2 regions of the Trinickia sp. genome follow, and region 1 is predicted to be linked to the other one. Evidence: predicted binding sites of a transcription regulator. Region 1 holds the regulator's gene; the other holds the start of a gene.
What was found. Region 1 encodes FNR, which switches genes on or off when oxygen is low (the NO sensors DNR and NnrR bind a similar motif). Its sites were predicted from a motif close to TTGATNNNNATCAA; they were not measured.
Positions count from the first base shown of each region.

Region 2: ACO1XS_RS21100 (universal stress protein) is a predicted target of FNR. The motif match lies at 1,983-1,996, and genes of this name have one in related genera.

Region 1 covers NZ_JBMRBK010000079.1:175,943-179,324, forward strand. Annotated here, with positions in the region: gene ACO1XS_RS22825 (zinc-dependent alcohol dehydrogenase family protein) at 1-947, shown strand, start outside; gene fnr (fumarate/nitrate reduction transcriptional regulator Fnr) at 976-1,755, opposite strand; gene ACO1XS_RS22835 (universal stress protein) at 2,046-2,522, shown strand; gene ACO1XS_RS22840 (universal stress protein) at 2,590-3,057, opposite strand; gene phaZ (polyhydroxyalkanoate depolymerase) at 3,094-3,382, opposite strand, start outside.
Region 2 covers NZ_JBMRBK010000075.1:135,301-138,682, reverse strand. Annotated here, with positions in the region: gene ACO1XS_RS21110 (1-phosphofructokinase family hexose kinase) at 1-798, opposite strand, end outside; gene ACO1XS_RS21105 (zinc-dependent alcohol dehydrogenase family protein) at 870-1,907, opposite strand; gene ACO1XS_RS21100 (universal stress protein) at 2,080-2,919, shown strand; gene ACO1XS_RS21095 (DUF3564 family protein) at 2,946-3,317, shown strand; gene ACO1XS_RS21090 (DUF2964 family protein) at 3,377-3,382, opposite strand, start outside.

The sequences.
Region 1 (3,382 bases):
AGCGCGAGTTGCCGGATCCGACGCCCGGCCCCGGGCAATTGTTGATCCGCATTCGCGCATGCGGGGTGTGCCGCACCGACTTGCATGTGGTCGACGGGGAATTGGCCCATCCCAAGACGCCCGTCGTACCGGGGCACGAAATCGTCGGTGTCGTCGCGGGCCTGGGTGAGGGCGTCACCGAATTCCGGCTGGGCGAGCGCGTCGGGGTGCCCTGGCTCGGCCATACGTGCGGGCAATGCCGCTACTGCCGCGGCGGCCGAGAAAATCTGTGCGATCGGCCGGCGTTCACGGGCTACACGCTCGATGGTGGGTATGCCGAGTGGGTTGCCGCGGATAGCCGCTATTGTCTGCCCATACCGGCTCGTTACTCCGACGCGGAAGCCGCGCCGCTATTGTGCGCGGGCCTCATCGGATATCGCACGCTCGCGATGGCCGGCGACGCCCGGCGCATCGGCATCTACGGTTTCGGAGCGGCCGCACACATCGTGGCGCAAGTGGCCAGCCATCAGCAGCGGATCGTCTATGCGTTCACGCGGCCCGGCGACGCGGCCGCGCAGCAGCTCGCTCGCCGACTCGGCGCACATTGGGCCGGCGGCAGCGATGCCGCACCGCCCGAACCGCTCGACGCGGCACTTATTTTTGCACCGGTCGGTGCGCTCGTGCCCGCCGCACTGGCCGCCGTCGTCAAAGGCGGCATCGTGGTCTGCGGCGGCATCCACATGAGCGCGATTCCGTCCTTTCCGTACGACCTGCTCTGGGGCGAACGGCGCCTTGTATCGGTCGCAAATCTGACGCGCGAAGATGGACACGCGTTCATGCGGATCGCGGGCCAGGTGCCGCTGCGCATCGAGACGACGCTCTATCCGTTGCGCGAGGCCAACCGGGCGCTGTCCGACTTGCGCGAGGGCCGCCTCACCGGCGCCGCGGTGTTGACGACCGGCGATTGACGCAACCCCAGGGCGTATATCGGCGGGCTCAAACCGCTTCGAGCGCGGTCAGATCGACGATGCGGATTTTTTTGCCGTGAGTTTCGAGCAGCCCGTCGCGCTGGAATTTGGAGAACATACGGCTGACTGTCTCGAGCTTCATGCCGAGGTAATTGCCCATTTCCTCGCGCGTCATGCGCAAGTTGAATTCGGCGGCCGAGTAGCCGCGCGCCTTCATGCGGCTCGATAGATTGAGCAGGAACGTGGCGACGCGCTGCTCGGCGCTCATCGTGCCGAGCAGCATCATCAGCGACGATTCGCGCACGATTTCGCTGCTCATCGTGCGCAGCATTTGCCGCTGCAACTGCTTCGATTCCGTGCACATCGACTCGAGTAGCGAATAAGGCATGATGCATACGCTGCTGTCTTCGAGGGCTATCGCATCGCTGCTGTGTCGTTCGGCACAGACACCGTCGAGCCCGAGCACTTCGCCCGCAAGGTGAAAACCCGTGACCTGCTCTCGGCCATCGCGGTGCATGACGACGGTCTTGAACGAACCGGCCCGCACGGCATAAATGCTCTCGAACGGATCGTGGGTACGGTACAGCGCTTCGCCGCGCTTGATGGTCCGCGTCGTGTTGACGATCGCATCGAAGCGCGCGATTTCCTGAGCGGTCAACCCATCCGGGACGCAGGCCGAGCGCAGCGAGCAGGACGCGCAGCCCTCCTTGGCAGGCGACGGTAGCTTTCGACTGTGGGCACCCCCGGACGTCTCCTGCGGGGCCGGGGATGGGCCTTCTTGTCGGGGGAAATCCAGTTCGAGCAACATGGTGGCCTCCGCCAGTGACGCGCGCGCGGCAGCACGCACGTGATCCTTCATGGCAGTGAGTATGGCCAGCGCCCCGCGAAAAAAATATCAGCGCGATACGAAACTGGGGTAGGTATCGACGGCGCTTTGTAAGCATTTTCCTACGGTCGCGCCAGGAATCGGCTCATTCGTCAGGCCTGCCGACGCCCCCCGATCGCTCGTTGATCGGCATCAAGGCGCGCAGGCCTGGCGGGTCGCACACTTATTGCATCAATGATCGATGCAGTGGGCCTGTGCCCCGGAGAACCATCATGTACACACGTATTCTGGCTGCCATCGACGGCAGCCGCGCAGCGCGTCTTGCGCTCGACGAGGCCGTAAAGATTGCCAGCGCTTCGGGCGCGTCGATCGTCGCGGTCTGCGTCGTGGAGCACGCACCGCAACTGGTGGACGTTGGTGCGGTCTATCAGGGCGGTGAGGGCGCGAGCCCCGAGGCGATCGAGGCGGCGACCGCGGCGCTCGAGGAAGCCGAAGAAGTCTTCAAGGCGGGAGGGGTCGAGGGCACGCCGCGTGTCGTCGACGCGTACGGCGAAAGCGTGGCCTCGGTCATTGCTCGCGTCGCCGCGGAATGTGAGGCGGAACTCATCGTCATTGGAACGCATGGTCGCCATGGCGTGCGCCGCGTGTTGCTGGGCAGCGTTGCCGAATCGTTGCTGCGCTCGGTGGAACTGCCGGTATTGCTCGTGCGCCACGATGAAGTGGCCCGCGGCGCAACGGGCAAACTCTGACGGGAGTCCGCGGCTCGTCGGTGCCTCGGCGTGCCGGATCGATGCCGCCGTGCCGTCGGGCCGGCACTCAACTTTCACCGGCCGCCGCATCGCTGGCCGGAACGAGGAGAACCGGACAGCACGAAATGCGCAGGAAGCGTTCCGCTACGCTGCCGAGCATGAGGCGTTGGAACCCGCGCCGCCCATGTGTACCCATGACAATCAGATCGGCCGGCCACTCCTCGGCGACACGCAAGATCGTATGCGCAATATCGTCGCGAAGCGGGTTGGTCTCGACCACGCGCGGCGTGCCGGTAACGTCGGCCGCTTTCATTTTCTCGATCGCTTCGTCGACCACGCGCGCTCCCTGCTCGAAAAGCGCATCGCGCACCAGGTTCGGATCGTAGCCAGGCGCCTCCGAGCCGATGACCGGCACGTCCACGACAAAAAGTGCAAGCAATTCGGCGCCCGAACCGCTGGCGAACCGGAGCGCGGCCTCGAGCGCGCGCGTGGACGTGGCACTACCGTCGATAGGGGCGAGGATGTGTCGGTACATTTGGGCCTTCCGCGAAGTCGATCCGTTTTTCGGACATCATCGGCGCACGCTCATCGTTGCAGCCTGATCTGAATCAAGTGCGCGCGATCTGGCCGTCGGGGGTGGCCGGACCCGGGAGCCACGCCGACGCGCGGAGGACGCCGAACGCCAGAAACGGGCCAGCTCGGGGTGGATCGCTTCGCGCCAGCGGGCTCCGGTAAAAAGATCGTAGTGATCGCAATCGGCGATCGTCAGGCGCATTCTCGAGCGCTGCGGCACGGACGCTAGAACGGTATGGGCGGCATGCGTCTGGCCCGCGCCGGTGATATCGTCGCGATCGCCCTCG
Region 2 (3,382 bases), on a different contig from region 1:
GAGTGCCCAAACGAGTGCGCCCAGAAAGCTGTCGCCAGCACCGATCGCGCTGGCGACAGGCACGCTCAGAGCCGGCGCGCGCAGCACGGCGCGCTCGCTGACGAGCAAGGCGCCCAGCCCGCCCAGCGTCAATACGACCGTGTGGGCCTGTCCCGCATGCACGAGCGCGAGCGCCGCCTCTTTCCATTCGGACTCGTCGGCGAGCGGCCGGCCGGTAAGTTCACGAAGCTCGCCAAGACTGGGTTTGACGAGGAAAACGCCCGCATCGAGCGCCGATCGCAAAGCAGGTCCGGAGGTGTCGAGCACGACCCGGGTCCCCTTCGATCGCGCCGATCGAGCCAGCCTTGCATAGATGTCATCGGGAACTCCCGGAGGCAAGCTGCCGCTCAAGACGAGATAGCTCGGCGGCGGGTCGAACGCGTCCAGCCGCGCGATGCAGCCTCGCCACTCCGCCTCGGCGAGAGTCGGTCCAGGAAGGACGAAGCGAAACTGGCGCCCGGTCGACTTCTCGTAGACGGAAAAGCTCTCACGTGTCTCGCCGACGATCTCGATGCACTGCCCGCACACGTTTTCCGCCTCGACGAGGCGCCGCAGTTCCTCGCCGAACGGGCCGCCCGCAAGATAGACAGCCACGCAATCGCCGCCCAGCCGCTCGATAACGCGCGCGACGTTGATACCCCCGCCGCCAGGATGCCTGAGCGCCGTGTCGCATCGGAGCTTGCGCGTATCGATCACCTGCTCGACGGCGGTCGAAACATCGAGCGCGGGATTCAGCGTGAGAGTCACGATCCGCGGCATCTGTCCTCCGTTGGGTTAGCGCCGCGCGGTGCGGTCACGACGCCGAGCGCGGCCCGTTTGTGCGCCGGCAATCATGTTTCGATGAGCACCTTCAGCGCATGCGTGTCGGCGGCATGTCCAAACGTCTCGTAAGCTTTGTCGATCTCGCCGAGCTTGAAGCGATGCGTGATGAGCTGCTTTGGATCGAGCTTGCCCGACCGCACGGTCTTCAACAGCATCGGCGTACTCACCGTATCGACGAGGCGTGTCGTGATCGCGATATTGCGATCCCATAGCTTCTCCAGATGCAGATCGGCTTTCACGCCGTGCACGCCGATATTTGCAATGATTCCGCCCGGAGCGACAATCGCTTCGCACAGCTCGAAGCTCGCGGGCACACCGACGGCCTCGATCACACAGTCAGCGCCCACTCCCTCGGTCAGCTTCATCACTGCCGCAGCGGGATCGAGCGCGCTGATGTCGATACAATCGGTCGCGCCGAACCGCCGAGAAATCTCGAGGCGATTCGCATCGCGGTCGATCATCATGATTCGTGCGGGCGAGTAGAACTGAGCGGTCAACAGCGCGGCGAGCCCGATCGGACCTGCGCCTACGATCGCCACTGTGCTACCGGGCTCGACTTTGCCGTTGAGCACGCCGCATTCGAACCCTGTCGGCAGAATGTCCGACAACATCACGAGCGCGTCTTCGTCGGCACCCGCCGCGATGTGATAGAGACTGGTATCGGCGTGTGGAATGCGCACGTACTCGGCCTGAGTGCCATCGATCCGGTTGCCCAGGATCCAGCCTCCCGTCGTGCAGTGCGAGTACATGCCGCGCCTGCAGTACTCGCATTTGCCGCACGACGAAATGCATGAAATCAGCACATGGTCGCCCGGCTTGAACGCCGTCACGGCAGAGCCGACCTCTTGAACGATGCCGACGCCTTCATGGCCGAGAATGCGGCCGGGTTCGCATGTCGGCACGTCCCCTTTGAGAATGTGCAAATCGGTTCCGCAAATGGTTGTGCGGGTGACCCGAAGGATCGCGTCGGTCGCATCGACGAGAGCCGGTGTCGGGCGATCGTCGAGCGAGCATGCGCCGGGACCGTGATACACGAGAGCTTTCATTACTGGATTACCTCCAAGGAGCCAAAGGTTCGTTCTGCATACAAAACACCTTAAGCCTTGGCGAAACACCCCGGGTTGATTTGCGTCAATCAGTAGAACTCGCCGCGCTCCTAGACTGGAAACAGTTAAGCACCCATCCAGTATCGGAATTCCATTCTTGGGAGCAATGGCAATGAGTTACAAAAGCATCCTCGTGCACCTCGATCCGAGCCAGGCTGTGCACAACCGGCTGGAACTCGCGCTATCGCTTTCCAAGCAGTTCGAAGCTCATCTCACGGGGTTTTTCACTGTCTTCAGGCCGGAACCCGGATCTTTCTACGTGATGGCAGGCAACGCCGACCTTTACAGGGAGCTCGACCATCGGCGCGAGGAGCGCAAAGGCGCTCTCGAACGCCTGTTCCGGGCCGAAATGTTGCGTCTCGGGGTCGCGGGAGAATGGCAATCTTCGACGGAATACGCCAATCGGTACGTGCCGCAGGCGGCTCGTCTCGCCGATCTGGCCATCGTCGGTCAATACGATCCCAGCGACCCCGAGTCGTTCGTCGCCGACCAATTCGTCGAAAATCTGGTGCTCTCGTCGGGACGCCCCGTGTTGGTCGTGCCGTATGCCCGCCAATTCAAAAGCACCGGCTCGCGCGTACTTGTTGCGTGGGACGGCAGTCGCGAGGCCACCCGCGCGCTACACGATGCGTTGCCGTTTCTGGGCCGCGCGAAGCAAGTGACCGTGCTCACCATCGACGCGCTGAAGGGCGAGCCCCCATCGAGCCGCATTCCCGGGTCCGATATCGCGGCGATCGTCTCGCGTTATGGCGCCAACGTCGCCACGCAGGACGTCGAGGGTATGAAAGACGTGCCGACCGGCGAAGCGATCCTCTCCCGAGCCGCCGACCTCGATGCAGACCTGCTCGTGATGGGTTGCTACGGCCATTCGCGCTGGCGCGAGTGGGTGCTCGGTGGCGCGACGCGGTCGATTCTCAAATCGATGACGTTGCCGGTGCTGATGTCGCACTGATAGGAAGCCGTCGACAGGAGACTTCAATGAGAATCACCCTACACCTCGATACATTCAATACCAACCCTAGCGCGTACGCCATTCTCTGGCTGGACGACGCTTCGCTCAAATGGTCGCGCGAAGCGCACGCCGGCCTCGCGCTACCCGCGTGGGGAACCGTGCGCACGGAAGCAGGCAGGACATTGATATTGGACCCGTCCGGCACGCAGCAGCTATGCAAGCTCGAAGGGTTGGGGCTCGGAACCGATGGCGGACCGTTCGAGGGCGAAGTCGGTCGCGCCTCGTGGTGCAATCGGGGTTCGACGAAACGCATGCTGGGCGATTGGCACGTGCAGTGCGTCGACTGCGAAACGAGCGAACCCGAATTCGGCGTCTTTGCCGATGACGAAGCCGCTTGACCTGATATTCGCGACACTCGCACCGCCGGCCACGGTCAACGCCTTCCGGAAGACTTCGTTCATTT